DNA from 2 places in the Bacillus sp. FSL R7-0646 genome. Region 1 is predicted to be linked to the other one. Evidence: predicted binding sites of a transcription regulator. Region 1 holds the regulator's gene; the other holds the start of a gene.
What was found. The regulator LexA, encoded in region 1, represses DNA repair genes until DNA is damaged. The targets are predictions, from matches to a motif close to CGAACATATGTTCG.

Region 1 (8,772 bases):
CTCAAGTAATCGGAGAAAACGAAGAACGTTCCGCCGAATACGCGGAGGCCTCCGTGAAGAGCCATTCCGTTCAAAGCTGCTCCCATCGCAAATTCCCTTACACCGAACCAGATATTTCTGCCGGCGTAATCCTTCGCTGAAACATCTCCGCCGTTTTTGATTGTCGTTTTGTTGGAACCGGCCAAGTCCGCGGATCCGCCAAAGAAAAACGGCACTTGTTGAGCGATTCCGTTTAACACTTCACCTGAGGATGCACGTGAAGCAAGGCTGCTTCCTTTTTCATATACAGGTACTTTCTGATCCCATCCTTCAGGAAGCTCGCCTTTGATCGCCAGTTCAAGCTCTTCGGCAAGTTCCGGGTGGGCTTTCTTGTATGCGGAGAACAGTTCGTTCCATTCCGCCTCTTTTTTCTTACCCGCTTCCTTCACTGTTTCGTTAAAGTGCTCGTACACTTCGGAAGGAACATAAAAATCTTCTTCGTATGTCCACTCATACGCTTCCTTCGTTAATTTCGCCTCTTCTGATCCGAGCGGAGCGCCGTGGACGCCGGATGTGCCCGCACGGTTTGGAGAACCGAAACCGATCGTTGTTTTCACTTCAATTAATGTCGGCTGCTTTTCATTTTGTTTCGCTTTCTCGATGGCCGCCGTAATTTCGGCAATGTTGTTGCCGTCTTCAACATAAAGCACTTCCCAATTCATCGCTTCAAAGCGCTGCTTTACATTTTCAGAGAATGAGCGGTTTAGTTCGCCGTCAAGCGAAATGTCATTTGAATCATAAAGCACGATGAGACGGCCGAGGTTCAAATGTCCCGCAAGCGAAGCCGCTTCGGATGAAATTCCCTCCATCAAGTCTCCGTCACCGCAAATGCTGTATGTATAATGGTCAACGACGCGATAGTCGTCACGGTTGTAAGTTTCAGCAAGGTGACGTTCAGCAAGCGCCATTCCGACAGCCATTCCGATTCCTTGGCCAAGCGGACCTGTAGTCGCATCTACACCCGGAGTATGTCCGAATTCCGGATGCCCAGGAGTTTTGCTTCCCCATTGGCGGAAATTTTTGAGGTCTTCAATTGAAACGTCATATCCGCTTAAGTGAAGCATGCTGTACAAAAGCATCGATCCGTGTCCGGCGGAAAGCACAAAACGGTCCCTGTTAAACCAATTCGGATTTTCAGGGCTGACATTCATCATTTTTGTCCAAAGCGCATAAGCCATCGGAGCAGTCCCCATCGGCATGCCGGGGTGACCGGATTTAGCTTTTTCAATCGCGTCTATGGAGAGTGTTCGTATTGTTGCGACAGATTTTAATTCAATCGTTTTCATTATGATCCCCTTCCTGTATGGACTCTACTTTCTTATCATAAATCTACCCATCGGTTTTCACAACCATTTCAGCTCAAAAGCTGGGCGAAAAATGACGAATCTTTGCCTTCATTCTAAATTGTAGTATATACAAAAAGGGAATACGATATCGGCGTATTCCCTAAAATTAATGCAATCGGCGGTTTCTTTTTTCCTGTTTGAGCTTTTCAGGAGTCACATCATTACCTTCAGGGTCAACAATCGTCACAGTTTTCAACGTGTTTTTCATAGACGCGCGGACGCCTTGAAGGTATTCCTGGCGAAGCTTCTGCTGTTCTGCTTTTTCTTCGTCTGTTAAAGATCCGCTCTTTGCTTTTTTGGCAAGCTCGTTAATTCTGGCTATTTTTTCTTTAGAAATCATAAGATACTCCTTTGATTCGGTATATATCCATCATACTACTAAATCCGCTTTCGTTTGACAACAGATTAGTCTGCAAGGCCGTCCTTATACTCCTGGTAGCGGCGGTGAACGGTTGCTTTTGATATGCTGTATCCGAAGCCTCTCAACACGGCTGCAATCTCCGCAAACGTCAGCTTGTTCTCCCTGAGCCTGACGATTTCTGAAAGAGGCGCTTCGATTCGCTCTCTCCCGCCGCCTTCATTGCGGTGTTTTAGGTTCCTCTCCGGGCGGTAGCCGTTTTCGACCGCCTTCTTCATTCCCCGCTTAATTTTCAGGTTATGTATTTTCCGCTGGTATTCCTCGACAATGCCGACAATCTCCAAAACCATCGAGTCCGCTTCGGAAAGCTCGAGCTTTCCGCGGTGAGCCAGCGTGTAGATTTGAACGCCTTCTTTATATAAACAGTGAAGAAGGGCAATTTTGGCATTCCCTCTTCCAAGCCGCGTATCATCCTGTATTAAAACCGCGTCGATGTCTGATGTTTTGATTTCCTCGAGCAGATCGAAGACGCCGTCGCGGTCCATTTCATATCCGCTCGCCTGTTCGGAAATGACGCTCACGACGTTCATCCCGTGTTCGGCGGCAAGCGACTTAAGCTCTTCCTCCTGCCGCTTTAATGAGGTTTCCTGCTGCTCCTTCGCAGTGCTTACCCTGGTGTAAATAATCGCATTCATGGAAATCCCCTCAATCTCTTATTCTACAACTGCAAGCTGATATTGATCGGAGTGCTGTTTGGCTACCGGCAGGATCAAGACATCTCCCGGTTTAATGACAGAGGTCGGCAGATTGTTTTTATCGGCGACCCATTCGATGAATTTGTGTTTGTCAGCGGTTTTTCCGCCTTTGATCCGGTCGGCCAGCTCCCACAATGTATCGCCTTCTTGCACTTCTATTTTAACATATTGCTTTCTTTCTTCGATCTTACCGGCAAAAGACACAAACAGAATACAGCAGCTGATCATAGCAGTAAACAGACTGACAAAAATCAATGATTCTTTTTTCATATCCATCACCCCAGAATGTTTGTTCGGTTTTTGTGACTTCAGTATACATACGAACAAATGTTTCTGTCAATCGTTTTTTTCGAACCTATGTTTGTACTCAGAGGAAAAACATGCTATAATCTAGCTAAAATCGACGTTTTGAGGTGCAAAAAATGACGAAGCTATCAAAAAGACAACTTGATATTTTGCGTTTCATTAAAGAAGAAGTGAAGCGCAAAGGCTATCCGCCTTCCGTCAGGGAGATCGGAGAAGCGGTCGGCCTGGCGTCAAGTTCAACGGTACACGGCCACTTGGCAAGGCTTGAAACGAAGGGATTGATCAGAAGGGATCCGACGAAGCCGAGAGCGATCGAAATTCTCGATACAGAGGAGGAAATTCATATTCCGAAAAACCAGGTTGTCAATGTCCCGGTCATCGGAAAGGTGACCGCCGGTACACCGATTACCGCAGTCGAAAACATCGAGGAATACTTTCCGCTTCCCGAACGCCTGGCGCCGCCGGATGAGCACGTCTTCATGCTGGAGATCATGGGAGAAAGCATGATCGATGCCGGAATTCTTGATCAAGATTATGTGATTGTCAAGCAGCAGAACACCGCAAACAACGGGGATATCGTCGTTGCGATGACCGAAGACGACGAAGCGACTGTTAAGCGGTTTTTCAAGGAGGAAACCCATATCCGCCTTCAGCCGGAAAACCCGACGATGGAGCCGATCATCCTTCAGAATGTGACGATTCTCGGAAAAGTCATCGGCGTTTTCCGCACTGTTCATTAAAACACGGACTCATCAGCAAAACCGCCGGTCGGCGGTTTTTTTGCACGAAAAAACAGGCTCACATCCATTCGGCAATGAAGGATGCGAACCTGAAACAGAGGGAATGATAATATGCTTACATTACCATTATCCCCCACAACGATTTTCCTGTCAACAAAAATGTTTCCCAAAGGAAAGATATTTGTTTTTCGCCTTTTATTGAACGATAAACAAAATTCTCGTCCCGTCGGCGAAACCGCTCAGCCTGTTCCCGACCCAGGAGCCGGCTCCGCGGTTATCCGATGAGCTGACATATCTGACAGACGCTCCTTTGCCCCCTTCTTCACACATGGCCATCGGCCATTCGTCACGGTCAAAGCCCGGCTTAGTCGGAATCCCCTTCAGTGATTCCTGGCGGCGCTTATCCGCTCCCGATCTTTCAATCGTGCAGACATCTGAATGCCCCGCTTTGATTGCGTCGCTGATATGAGCGCCGGTTTCGGGATAGCGTGATGCCGGAAAATACAATATGTCGTCATACCTTGCAGCACCTTCGGCATGCTGAGGAGAATATGCGGCGCCTCCCGAAAGCCCAAGCAGTACCAATGCGGAAAACAGCAGATGAACCGCCCATTTTTTGATCATGACAAAAACAACCTCCTCTTGTATATGCTGGTGTTACTAACAGATTAAGAGAGAATTGTTTTTGCTTTTCGGGTTCTTTGTGAAAAAGACGTTTAGATTGTGTAAATGAACGTTTATTCTTCTATGACGTTATTTTTTAAGATGCTGCACGTCATCGCTTTTGCATCAGAACATGAACCGTTGATATCGTTGGTAAAAACATAACTTCAGCCGCGTGTTTTAATGAATTCCCGCAAACAGCTCCATATCGACAGCCCTTGTGCCTGTCTTGCCGTATTATATGTCTGTATCTTCTTGAATCATCCTCCAAGGCCGTTTTTCATCACTGTACAAAAAAACAGGCGGGAAATCCGCCTGTTCATACGGCAACTTCAAATGTCAGCTTGTCGCCGTGCTTATAGTCGATTAATTTAAAATCATCGATTGTAAAGTCATAAAAATTTTTGATATCCGGGTTGATCCATAGCTTTGGCGCTTCATACTGCTCGCGTTTCATCTGAATGTTTAAATTGTCGATGTGACGGGTATAGATGTGGCAGTCACCGATGTTGAAGATGTATTCGCCCAGCTCATAACCGAGGACTTGCGCGATCATGCGCTGCAAGACATTATATTGAAACACATTGAACGGGTTGCCAAGCGCCATGTCGTTGCTTCTCGCTCTTACTTCTAAAGAGAGCTTTCCTTCTTTCACATACCATTGCGTCTCATAGACGCAGGGCGTCAAAGCCATGCCATCCAAATCATCGGGATTCCACAGCATGGTCAAATGCCTGCGTGAAGAAGGGTTATGCTTTAACTGATGAAGCAAATAATCCACTTGATCGACTTTCTGGCCGTTAACCGTTCTGTTTTTCTTCCCTAATTGATAGCCGTACGCTGCTCCGATTGTGCCGTCTTCAAGACGCCATTGATCCCAAATATGAACCCCCATATCATTCAGAACTTGAACATCATTGGATTTCAGCTGCCAAATCCAAAGCAGCTCTTTAATGGCCGTTTTCCACGCCACCTTCTTCGTCGTCAAAATCGGCACTTCTGAATTGTCAAACCGCATTTTTTCGCTCATGATGCTCAGCGTATGAGCCGGCGTTCCGTCTGAATCCCACTTCGTCCGAACCTGATATTCTTCATCGGAGATCCCTGATTCAATAATTTTTTGTATGATTGCATTGTATTGCTGGTCATAATGGCTCATCTTATCCTCTCCTCTTTCCACATGATATGTATAAAATGAGTTTTTTTCAAGGTTTAAGATCACGCGCGGGTTTGATAAATCTCCAATGCTTTCTTGAGAACATTTTTATCGTATCCTGAGATATCGTGGATTTTTTCAGTCCATCCTTCGATTGTGTCCGGCTTCGCTTCTCTGTATAATCCTTTGCTCGTACTAAGATATATGTCCCAGCCGCTGAATTCCCAATGGGCGATTTCATGCTGAAACGGAATTCTGCATTCCAGTAAAGGCGCAGGCTTCAATGCCGCCTGCGAGTATTCAGCCGCCTTTAAAAAAACGGACATGTCAACAGGGTCTGTATTGTAGACTTGAGTCGACACCTTTCCGTTCGGCCGATGGTAAAGGACCTCAACTCCGCCGGCTGTCGGCATGACTTGAACTTGTGCGGCAGGGAAAAAACCGCCCAGCTTTTCATTGGTATAATCTTCAGATTCGCAATCGATCAGAATCGGATGCAGCCATTGGTCTCCCAGATCACACAAAAAGCGCCGGCCTCTTTCATCAAGGGCGATGACTGCGGCATGCGCGCGTTCCGTTTTGAACGAACGGCCGATTGGAAAAGCTTCCACTCCGTCTTTTGTGAACTCATCCAGCAGCCAAATCGAAAGGTCAAAACAATTGCCGGCAATCCCGTACTCTTGATAGTGCTCCTTCATCATCGATACTTCCCGCTGTCTCCCATCTCCTGCCTGATGATAAAACCATGCTTTTGTCAGCGTTTCCATCGGAAAAGAGTCAAATTTTCTCCACGTACGGAGAATGGCTTCCGGAGCAAACAACATCTTACCCCCTGTCTCAGAAACGATTGTTAACACCATTATATACGTGCGCCCGAGACGAAAAAAATCCCTTGGCAAGGGATTTTTTTCGTTTTATTTTCCTTTCTCATCGGTTGGAATCTGGATCAGGGAATTCGATCCGGTCGCTTTAGGCATTTTTCCGTCCCATTTTTGGATCCATTGATACTTGATCATTTCATCCGACATCGACTTTTTAATAATTTCGTTGTACTCGGCAATACCTTGGGCTTCGATCTTTTTCTTTTTCGCTTCCGCTTCGGCGATCTTCAGCTCCGTCTGTGTTCTTTCCAGTTCCTGCGAAGACTTCACGCGCGCGTCAATCGCTTCCTGAGTCGCTTTATCAGGCTTCGGCACGCCGAGTGTTAAATCGTCAATGACAAAGCCGAGCCCCTTCATATCATCTGCAAATGTTTTTTGAATTTCTGCAGCGGCATCAGATGATTTTTGTCCGTATGTATCAATGACGGAATATTTGGAAATCGACTTTCTCGCAGCGTCCCACAGCCTTGTTTTCAAGTAGCTGTTTTCGATTGATTCAATATCGACCGCTCCGAATTTATTAAACAATTCTACGACTTTATCAGGCTGAACGACATAGTTGTAGGCAATGTCCATTGAGATGTTTTTGCCGTCGGAAGTAGCCACTTGAATATCCTGATTGTTTACAGTCTGCATCCGTACCGGATATCTTGTGACTTTGTCAAACAGCCCGACTAAATGCCAGCCTTGATCCAGCGTTTCCGATTTTACCCCGCCATTCGGGGAATAAACGACGCCGACATATCCGTTCGGGATTTTCTCGATGAACAGGGAGGCCGTGAATCCTCCAATAATTAAAGCGGCAGCGACAATGATTCCGCCGAGCAGCGTTTTGTTTTTATTTTTCTTTGGTTGTTTTTCATTCATCTTTGTCGTCCTCCAGCGTTTTCTTTATTTTGGTCGCCCCGCTTCCGACTTTTTTAAAAAGCGGGCTCAACATAAGCCATACGCCAAACCCTATAATGAGCAGCAATATGATCGAACCAATCATGACTTTCACTTTTGTTTCACCCCTTTTGCATTTGTTGATTGATCGTATGACTAAATAAAATCATTTCACTTATGTTTACGTTCATATGAACTTAAAGTTTCATTTTTTTAAAATTTAATAGAAAAAAATTTTATCATTGTGAAATCATCAACTTAAAAGACGGATTCCTCCTGCACGGGCATCGTTATAGGATATGTTGGATATCTTATTCCTTATGCCGCGCAATTATGGCGTGTTCGCAGTCAAATGAAGACATCAAATAAGAAAAACGGCTCAACTGAACCAACTAAAAAAAGAGCCAGTCATTTGGCTCTTTTAAATTTCAAATATTACTGATTGCCCTTTTTGACCCATTCAGCTACGGTCACCGTTCGTTTTGCTTGATGTTTCACTGCGGCTTCTACGTCTTCAATCATCTTCCCGTCTTGATCGACTGTAACACTCGTTCCATATGGATTTCCGCCAGCCCCAAATAGGACAGGATCAGTGTATCCAGGAGAAGCAATAATAGCTCCCCAGTGCATCATTGAAGTATATAAGGACAAGATCGTCGCTTCTTGACCACCATGTGGATTTTGAGCGGAGGACATTGCACTTACAACTTTATTAACTGTCTTGCCGTTTGCCCAAAGTCCGCCTTGTGTATCAAGAAACTGTTTCATTTGGGATGCCATATTGCCAAAACGTGTTGGTGTACTGAATATAATAGCGTCTGCCCACTCTATATCTTCTGAGGTTACGACTGGAATGTCTTTTGTTGCATCAACAGTTGCTTTCCATATTTCATTTCCTTCAATAACTGATTGCGGAGCCAATTCTTGTACTTTTAATACTTTGACGTCAGCGCCTGCTTCTTTTGCGCCTTCTGCAGCCCATTTTGCTAATTGATAGTTTGTTCCGCCCATACTATAAAAAACTACAGCTAATTTCACATTTGACATATGATCCATCTCCTTTGATTTTCTAAATAATTTGTCTAAAAATCCCATATTTTACACCCGCTTTTTTGTTTTCTTTTTTTAAACCTTTTAAAAACCACCCCCTTGAAAGTGTTTCGCTGCCTTTATTATTCCTTGCTACAATAAGCTTAAAACATTTCAGTTTAATAAATCTCAACTTCGAGATATCGTGGATGGTTATATTACTTCGGTCTTTCCCTGGTAAAGATTTCACCAATCTTTGCGTAATCATGCCCGGCCAATCGGCTGATGGCTCCGAGGCCTCTCGGATCAATTTTTCCATTTTCATAAATGCCGCTCTCGATATGATATTGAACGACTTGACCTATCATGAAATCGCAGCCGGGAGAGTGTTTATCTCCCAACTCTAATGAATACTCCAGAACACATTCCATGCGCACTTTCGCTTCTTTAACCCCCGGTACCGAGACTTTCACACTTTCAACCGGGGTTAACTCCGCTAACTGAATTTCACTTTGACTTGGAGGTAGGCTCGCGGCCGTTGCATTCACTTTTTCAACATTTTGTTCATCAACGATATGGACCACAAATTCTTTGCTCTTCAGAATGTTTCTCGC
Region 2 (8,772 bases), 890 kb from region 1:
CGGCAGGAAATTGACCTTGGGAAATGATGTGCAGAAACAATTGTAAAAAAATTTAAGTTTCCATAAAATGATTCATAAGATACAGATCTGTACGAAGTCTTGGGAGGCGGCGAAATTGAAACAGAAGATTCCATCTGAATACGTTGCTAGAAAGCTGAATGATTGGTACAACGCCATTCGGAAAAATCAGATCGCCGCCAGTGAATCATTGAAAGCGGAAATTTTAAATGATTTTCAAGACATGGAAGAAAATCAGGACGTCCTGCTCTACTATTCGCTGCTTGAATTCAGGCATAAACTGATGCTCAGCTATTTGAAACCGAAAGAGACTGAAAATATTGAAAAAAACCTCCGCGACTTAGAAGAAAAAGAAGACCAAATGACGGGTTTATTAAACTATTATTACTGGTTTTTTAAAGGGATGTATGAGTTCAAACAAAAGCGGTTCGTCAAAGCAATCGGCTGCTATAAAACGGCTGAACAAAAAGTCAGCGCACTGGAAGACGAGGTTGAAAAAGCGGAATTTTATTATAAGCTTGCGGAAATCTACTATTATATCAACCAGAGATACCTGTCGATCAACTATGCGACGCTAGCTTCCGACATTTTTAACCGGTATGAAACGCTAAAAGAAAAAAAGATTTTCTGCGATTTTATCATTGCCGGTAATTGGGTTGAATCGATGACATACGGACCCGCGCTGAAAAGCCTGGCCAATGCGCTTGAAGACGCCAGGAAAATCAAAAACAGCCATTTGACGGCAGCCGCTCATTTTAATTTGGGAAATTGCTATTTCCACCAAGAATCGTACCGGGAAGCCTCAGATCATATGGAGAGCGCCCTTTCCATTTTTGAACAGGAAAGTTCATCATATATTCCCAAAGTGCTGTACAACTTGATGTACGTCCGTCTCAAGCAGGGGAACCATGCCGGAGCTGCCGCCTGTTATGAAAAAGGCATCCGAAGCGCGGCATCGCTCGGGGATGAAGAACACGCGGCAAAGCTTAACATTCTGTGCGGGCTGTATTTAGACGGAGGGGATCAGAAAGCCGTGGAAAACGGATTTGATTATTTGGAGTCAAATCATTTATATGCTGCTGTTGAAGAGCTGGCTTTAGATGCAGCCCAGTATTATAATCAAATTGAGCGGCTGAAAGATTCCATTTTTTACTATGAAAAGTGCGCTCAGGCAAGTCGAAAAATCAAAAGGGGAGATGCGTTGTATGAAAGCTAAACTGTTGTTCGTCGCGGTGTCGCTGGCTGTTGTGTTAACGTCTTCAAGCTTTTTGGCAGATGCGGGGAAAGCCCCTTCCTTGTATGCGGACAAAATGATCACGACTGACAAGGAGGCTCGAGTTTAAGGGCATGATTTCATCTGAGAATGAGCGGGCTGACGCAGCGAAAGAATGGGCGATGTATATTACAGTTTCTTGCCTTTTCATCCTGATCGTCTCTGTGATTTGTTTTTTCGCTCCGGTCTACCGCTTGCAGGATCTCTTGTTTCGAATGTTTGATGCTGTCATCATCTGTGTGCTGACGGTCAATGGTCTTTATTATCTGAAAAAAAATAAAGGCGTCGCTTGCGCATCGTTTTTACTCGGCTTCATCAACATGGGACTGCTCGTTGTTTTGATGGTCCGCTAGTGTTTGGCGGATAAAGGGCAGGCGGCGGCAGCGTGAAACTTTTCCCCCGAAGCGCCGCCTTACCCGTATTTTAGTCAGCTGCGGAAAACAATGATTTTACCGGACGAATGTACTACCCGGTGTGTATGCTCCAAAAATTGCTTTTCCTTCAGCATTCCTCTTCCTTTCTCTTTCGCTTCTTCATCATCGGCCGCTTCAAATCGCTCATTCAAAAGCGTTTCTCCACTAGTGTCGAAAACGGTTACATAATAATTTTCCATTTCTCTGCCCCTTTCTCAAAATATGATCTATTTGTTTAAAATTATATAAAAATCAAAAAAATCCTTTTTAAAATGGTATGACTAACGTATGATTGTAAATTGGAAGGAGGAGTTATAATGCTCAAAATCGATCACGTTACGAAAAGGTTCGGTTCATTTACAGCCGTAAACGATCTGACGCTGGAGATTCCAGACAAGCAAATGTTCGGTCTGCTCGGCGCCAACGGAGCAGGGAAAACGACGACATTCCGAATGATACTCGGCCTTTTGAATGCGACAGAGGGTACTGTCACATGGAAAGGACAGCCGATTAACTACGGTGTCACAAACAGCATCGGCTATTTGCCCGAAGAGCGCGGACTGTACCCGAAGCTGAAGGTGAAAGATCAGCTCGTGTACCTCGGACGCCTGAAAGGCATGACCAAACAAAATGCGCTCAAGGAAATGGAGAAGTGGCTCGAACGCTTCCATATTACAGAATACGCCGACAAAAAGGTTGAGGAGCTGTCCAAAGGGAACCAGCAAAAAATCCAGTTTATCACGGCCGTGCTGCACAAGCCGGAGCTTTTGATTCTCGACGAGCCGTTCAGCGGGCTCGATCCGGTGAATGTCGAGCTTTTAAAAGACGCGGTCATTTCTTTGAAAGACGACGGCACCTCGATTGTATTTTCAAGCCACAGAATGGAGCATGTCGAAGAGCTGTGCGAACACGTCTGCATTTTGCAGCGCGGGACGCCTGTCGTTCAAGGGAAATTAAAAGAAATCAAACGTTCTTTCGGCAGAAAAAATGTCACGATTCACGCGGACGGCGACTTGAGCTTCTTGAAAGAGGCGGACGGCATCGTCAAATGGCGTGATCATTCCGAAGGAGTCCGCCTGCAGGTCGAGAATGAAGAAGTCTCTCAAGAGCTGTTTACAATGCTGCAAGGACGCGGGTTTATCAGAAAGTTTGAACTTGAAGAGCCTTCTTTGCATGATATTTTCGTCGAAAAGGTAGGTGCCCGTTATGAATAAGTTTTGGATTGTTCTTTTTCATACATATATCAGCAAGCTGAAAACGAAGTCGTTCATCATTTCAACGGCCATCACGCTTGCGCTTGTCGTGCTCGTCACAAATTTGGGATCGATTATTTCCATGTTTGACGACGGCGGAGAGGGTGACAAGATCGCTGTCATTGATCGCTCAAATCAGCTGTACGACACGTTTGCCCAGCAGGTGAAAGCACTCGATACTGATGAAGCGCTGGAGGTCCAAAAAGCGGATAAGCCGGAAAAAGAGCTTGAAAAAGACGTCAGAGACGAAAAGCTCGAGGGCATTTTAATCCTGGAGAGAGATAAAAAAGGGGTGCTGAAAGGAACGTATAAAGCGCTCGATATCGCTGATTCCACAGCTGTCTCCACGATTGAACAGGCGCTCTCGCAAGCAAAGATCGCCGTTGGAACGGCTGAATTGAACGTACCTCAGGAAAAGCTGAGTGAACTGTTTACACCGGTAAAAGTCAACAGTGTTGCCTTGAAAGAAGGCGCGAAAACCGAGGAAGAGCTTCAAAAGGCGACAGGGCTTGTGTATGTTGTGCTGTTTGTCATCTATTTTTCCGTTTTGATGTACGCTTCAATGATTGCGACAGAAGTAGCGACGGAGAAGTCTTCCCGCGTAATGGAAATTTTAATTTCCAGTGTGCCGCCTGTCCAGCAAATGTTCGCCAAACTGTTCGGCGTTGCCCTATTAGGCCTGACACAGCTTGCCGCGCTCCTTCTTGCCGGCTATCTGTCGCTTCAGTCCAGCCAGGAAAGCGGAGGGGATGCGGCTGAGCTGGTTAAAGGATTTTTTGATGTTTCCGGCGTACCTACTGCAACGCTTGTGTACGCGGTCATTTTCTTGATGCTCGGCTACTTCTTATACGCAACTCTTGCGGCATTTCTCGGAAGCGTCGTCAGCCGGATTGAAGATGTTCAGCAGATGATTTCGCCGATGATCCTGTTGGTCGTTGCCGGATTCATGATTGCCATGTTCGGACTGAATGCTCCGGATTCGACGTTTATTACCATCACTTCATTCATTCCGTTTTTTGCGCCGATGATCATGTTCCTCAGAGTCGGCGTGCTTGATATTCCGTTTTGGGAAGCGGCTCTCGGCATCGGCATCACCGCTCTCACGATTGTGATTCTCGCCGTCATCGGGGCGAGGGTGTATAAAGGCGGCGTGCTCATGTACACAAGCGGCGGCGGATTGAAAAATATCAAACAGGCGCTTCGTCTGTCAAAAGATCGATAATGAAAAAGAAAAGCAGCTTGAAAGATAAGCTGCTTTTTTCATGCAAATAGTAGAACGTGCATTCGCTTTCAACCCGTGGTAGAATGGGAGCAGAATGTTTTATGAAAAGGAGCAGAAGATTGACAAACATCACTTTCATTCATGCGGCAGATCTGCATCTGGACAGTCCGTTTCACGGCATCAGCCAGCTTCCCGAGGAGATTTATCAGCGGATCAAAAACAGCACATTTAAAAGCGCTGAAAATGTGTTTAAGCTTGCCATTGATGAACAGGCCGACTTCATTTTGCTTGCCGGGGACCTGTTCGACGAAGCAAACCGCAGTTTAAAAGCACAGATGTTTTTGAGAAAACAATTTTTAAAGCTTAAAGAGAACAACATCCAAGTCTATGTGATTTTTGGCAATCACGATCATCTGGGCGGCGATTGGACGCCGATTGAATGGCCGGACAACGTCCACATCTTTTCAGCGGAAGACATTGAAGAAAAATCGTTTTACAAAGACGGCCGGCTCGCCGCAAGCATCTACGGCTACAGCTATCCCGAGCGCTCAGTTTATGCCAATAAGGCCGCTGAAATCAAAAAAACGACCGACGCGCCCTTGCATATCGGCATGATTCATGGAACGCTTTCCGGGGAGAGCGGCCATGACCCGTACTGTCCTTTCTCCCTTCAAGATTTAAAAAACGGACAGATGGATTATTGGGCGCTTGGACATATACATAAAAGACAGGTCATTTCAGCCGCCGATCCGGCGGTGATTTATCCGGGAAACACACAATCCCGCCATATGAAGGAAACGGGGGAGAAAGGCTGCTATCTCGTCAATGTTTGCGGCGGAGAACTGTCCTTCGAATTTAAAGCCGTATCGGATGTCCTGTGGGAAACGGCCAGCATCGATATCTCCGGGACAAAGCAGATGACAGGGCTGATCAGCCTCATGCACGATGCCTTTCAATCTTTCAGAAAAAGAGGCAAGCCCGCATGCGTCAAGATGGTATGGACAGGAGAAACACCCTCTTATTTGGCGGAAGGACAGGCCGGCATCGCGGACGAGATCCTTGACATCTTCCATGAAGAAGAACGGGAGGAAGACGCGTTCATCTGGCTTACCGCGATCGAAGATCAAACCGATGCCGCCTTGTCGGGAATCGAACGGGACGCTTTTTTCCAGGAGCTTTTGCAAGAAATCCATGAGTTTCAAGATTTCAGCCTGATTCTTGACGATTTGGAGCGGCATCCGGTCTTTAGAAGACACGGAGAGCTGTTTAATGAGGAAGACTTCCGGGACATTCGCACGCAGGCTGAAAAACTGCTGCTTCATGAACTGAAGACATTGAAAAGATAAGGGGGGATGCAGGGTGAATATACATGCGATACATATATACGGATACGGTAAATTCGCCAATCAGACATTCCGCCTGTCTCCTTCAAATCTGCATTTGATCTACGGACTCAATGAAGCCGGGAAAACGACGCTCATGTCGTTTATTGAAAGCGTGCTGTTCGGTTTTCCGAAGACGAAACGGTACGAGCCGAAAACGGGCGTCATTTACGGGGGGATGCTTGAGGTCGGACACCCTGATTTCGGCCAAATCCGAATCGAACGGACGGCCGGAAAGCCCGAGCGGGTCACCGTTTACTTGGAAGACGGCAGCACGAAGCCGGAAGGTTTTTTAAATGAGCTGCTGTCAGGCATCGACAGGCAGCTGTATAAAGCGATCTACTCATTTGACGTGTTCGGCCTTCAGGAAATCCATAAATTCAACCGCGACAAAATCGGCCGTTTTCTGCTGTTTTCAAGTCTGTTCGGCTCTGATGCGATTTCCAAGCTGGATGCCGGCCTCGTGAAAAAGCAGGAAGAGCTGTTTAAACCGAACGGAAGGAAGCCGGAGCTGAACCAGGAGCTTGATCGGTTAAAAAGGCTTTCTGAAGATTTGAAAAAGGCGAAAGCGCGGGAAGGCGGCTATTACCGTCTCTTAAACGAAAAAAAAGGCGCTGAGGCGTCGATAAAGGAAAGCGGACAACTGCTCAAAGATCTTGAGCATCTCGTCTTACAAATCGAGCAGGCCATTGAGATTCTGCCGGCGGCCGCGGAAATGCGCCAGCTAAAAGAGCAGCTCGCATCCCTCGGCGGCTCAGAAGAAAGCCGTTTCCCCGAAGGCGGACTTTTCGAGCTCGAAAAGCTCGAATCCCACCTGCATCCAAAAGCGGCTCAGCTGAAGGCGCTGGAAGAAAAAAAGCGCGGTTTGGAACAGCGCGCCGCCGCTTTTGCACCGGCTGAAGACTTCCTCGAGCACGAAGCCGAAGCGGAAGAGCTTTTAACGGCGTATCCGTTTTACCAGTCGTATACCGAAAAAATCGCGTCTTTGACTGAACAGCTTCACCAGATAAACGGACGGGTTCAAGCGGGGCTTGACCGCCTGCAAATCGAGGAATACGATATCCTCAATGCGGACACCACGTATGAATACGAGTGGAAGCTGCAGGAAACCGTTCAGGCATACATAGAGCTGCGCGAACTGAAGCGGTCGCTCGACGAGCGGTTTGAGCAGGCGAGGGCTGATCTGGAGGAAGCGGAACAGGCCCATGCCGCTCTCAGCAATGAAGTGATGCCCGATGATGTCCGAAAACAAAAGGAAGAAACCCTTGGCCGCCTTGCGTCCGCCGGCGGTCATGCCGGAAGGCGGGAAGAGCTGATCCTTCAGCTGTCCTATCTGAAGCAAGAACAAAAAGTTCGGATGAAAAGAAGAAGGACCGCTTTTGCGGGAGCGCTTTGCGCTGCTTTTGCGGCAGCTTTTGCGGCGCTCTTTTTCAAGGAGTGGTTCCCGGGCGCTTTGCTCGCGCCGATTTTGCTGATATTTGCCGCTTTTATTTTAAAAAAGCCTGAGCCTTCCGCGGCGGCGGCTTTTATTCAAAAACAGCTGGATGATATTGACCACAGCGGTTCAAAAGGCGGAGTAAGCGACAGCGCTTTAAGGGAGGAGCTGTGGAAGGACGACCAAACCCGGCAGCTCCTTATCGCCAAACAAGCTGAGCTCAGACAGAAAGAAGCGGAATATGAAAGAGCGATTCAAAAATTCGAAGAGTGGGAAAAGGATATCCGTCCGTATCAGGAGAAGACCGAGCGCTATTTAAAAGAGCTGAATCTTTCAATTGACCCGTCATTTTTAGCTGATGCGTACGCTTTGATTAAGGAACTCAGAGAGGAAATTTTGAAAAAGCGGGATATCGAGAAGGAACTGAGCCGCCTTCATGCTAAAAAAGCATCCTTTGAAGCGGGATTGAGAAAGCTTGTCACATCCCTCAGCCTTGCGGGCGGAAGCGTCCAAGAGCAGGTGTTTCAGCTGAAAAGCGAGCTTGAGTCCCAAAAAGAGAAACTTCGTCAAAAACAGGAAGCAGACGTGTCTTTAAAGCATGCGGCCGAACAAATCAAAGAGCTGGCGAAAGAGGTGGAATACTTCCAATCTCAAATTGCCGAACTCTTTCAAAAAGCAGGGGCGGACGGCCGTGAGATGTTCGTCGGACTGGCGAAGCGCGATCAAGCCAGAAAAGAACTAACGGCTAGGCTCGGGCAGCTCAAAAGAGAGCTCGGCAGACAGGACGAGAAGGCCGTTATGCTCGCCTCAGGCCACTCTCTGGCAGAACTGAAAGGAAAGCTGGCCGAGACTCAGGAAAAAAGAGCGCGCATAGAAAAGCAGCTGACAGAAGAAAGGCAGACGGCGGCTAATTTCCATGCAGAGCTCGCCAGACTTGAGGAATCAGGAGCGGTATCGGAGCTTGCCTATCAGACCGGGATGCAAAAAGAGCGGGTCGCCGAATTGGCCAAAAAGTGGGCAGCCGTCAAGCTGATCCGGCAGGCGGTCCAAAACAAGATAGATGAACATAAGAAGGTTCGGCTTCCGAAGCTGTTACAGACGGCTGAAACATTACTGAACCCATTGACTGCCGGACAATACGAAAAAATTTATTTTTCTGAAACAGATGATTCCATGATGGTCATGCGGAAAGACGGAGCTGTTTTTTGCGCACACGAACTGTCTCAGGCGACTTGTGAACAGCTCTATTTAGCGATCCGATTCGCTCTGGCCCTCTCCCATCAAAAGAATGTCAAATTGCCGTTCCAGCTGGATGACAGCTTTGTCCACTTCGACCAAGAGAGGTTTAAACAAGTGCTGAACATTTTAAAAAAGCTTTCAGGCGAAGATCAGCAAATCTTGTATTTTACGTGTCATGAACATGTAAGAGAAGCTTTCCGCGATGAAGATGTGATTCTGCTGCCTTCCGGAATGAAAAAGGTGGAAGGAAAGGAGATGACTAACAAATAAAAGTGTGTGCTATAATGATTTTATGTAGGAAAACGGAGGGAGCTTTATCATGGCAAAAGGTATCATGCTGCACGAAGTTGGCGAGCAGGTGGATTTGTACTTGCTCATTAAATCGTCAACGAAAGGAATCGCAAGCAACGGGAAACCGTTTTTAACGCTGATGCTGCAGGATCAGTCCGGAGATATAGAAGCAAAGCTGTGGGACGCCAAGCAGCAGGACGAAGTGACCTACGGCCCGCAGACGATCGTGAAAGTGGTCGGCGACAT

Region 2: the regulator LexA is predicted to act here: its motif matches at 4,231-4,244, upstream of MKY62_RS05330 (DNA repair exonuclease).

The regions. Positions count from the first base shown of each region.
Region 1 is NZ_CP150217.1:1,945,427-1,954,198, reverse strand. Features, by position in the region: gene tkt (transketolase) at 1-1,325, opposite strand, end outside; gene MKY62_RS10045 (DUF896 domain-containing protein) at 1,492-1,725, opposite strand; gene MKY62_RS10040 (recombinase family protein) at 1,791-2,438, opposite strand; gene yneA (cell division suppressor protein YneA) at 2,457-2,768, opposite strand; gene lexA (transcriptional repressor LexA) at 2,921-3,544, shown strand; gene MKY62_RS10025 (NucA/NucB deoxyribonuclease domain-containing protein) at 3,740-4,168, opposite strand; gene MKY62_RS10020 (thymidylate synthase) at 4,527-5,366, opposite strand; gene MKY62_RS10015 (hypothetical protein) at 5,426-6,187, opposite strand; gene MKY62_RS10010 (prohibitin family protein) at 6,278-7,111, opposite strand; gene MKY62_RS10005 (hypothetical protein) at 7,104-7,244, opposite strand; gene wrbA (NAD(P)H:quinone oxidoreductase) at 7,565-8,176, opposite strand; gene MKY62_RS09995 (flavin reductase family protein) at 8,377-8,772, opposite strand, start outside.
Region 2 is NZ_CP150217.1:1,059,795-1,068,566, forward strand. Features, by position in the region: gene MKY62_RS05300 (Rap family tetratricopeptide repeat protein) at 116-1,234, shown strand; gene MKY62_RS05305 (hypothetical protein) at 1,224-1,361, shown strand; gene MKY62_RS05310 (hypothetical protein) at 1,366-1,644, shown strand; gene MKY62_RS05315 (YhzD family protein) at 1,719-1,904, opposite strand; gene MKY62_RS05320 (ABC transporter ATP-binding protein) at 2,022-2,918, shown strand; gene MKY62_RS05325 (ABC transporter permease) at 2,911-4,179, shown strand; gene MKY62_RS05330 (DNA repair exonuclease) at 4,299-5,525, shown strand; gene MKY62_RS05335 (AAA family ATPase) at 5,539-8,505, shown strand; gene yhaM (3'-5' exoribonuclease YhaM) at 8,555-8,772, shown strand, end outside.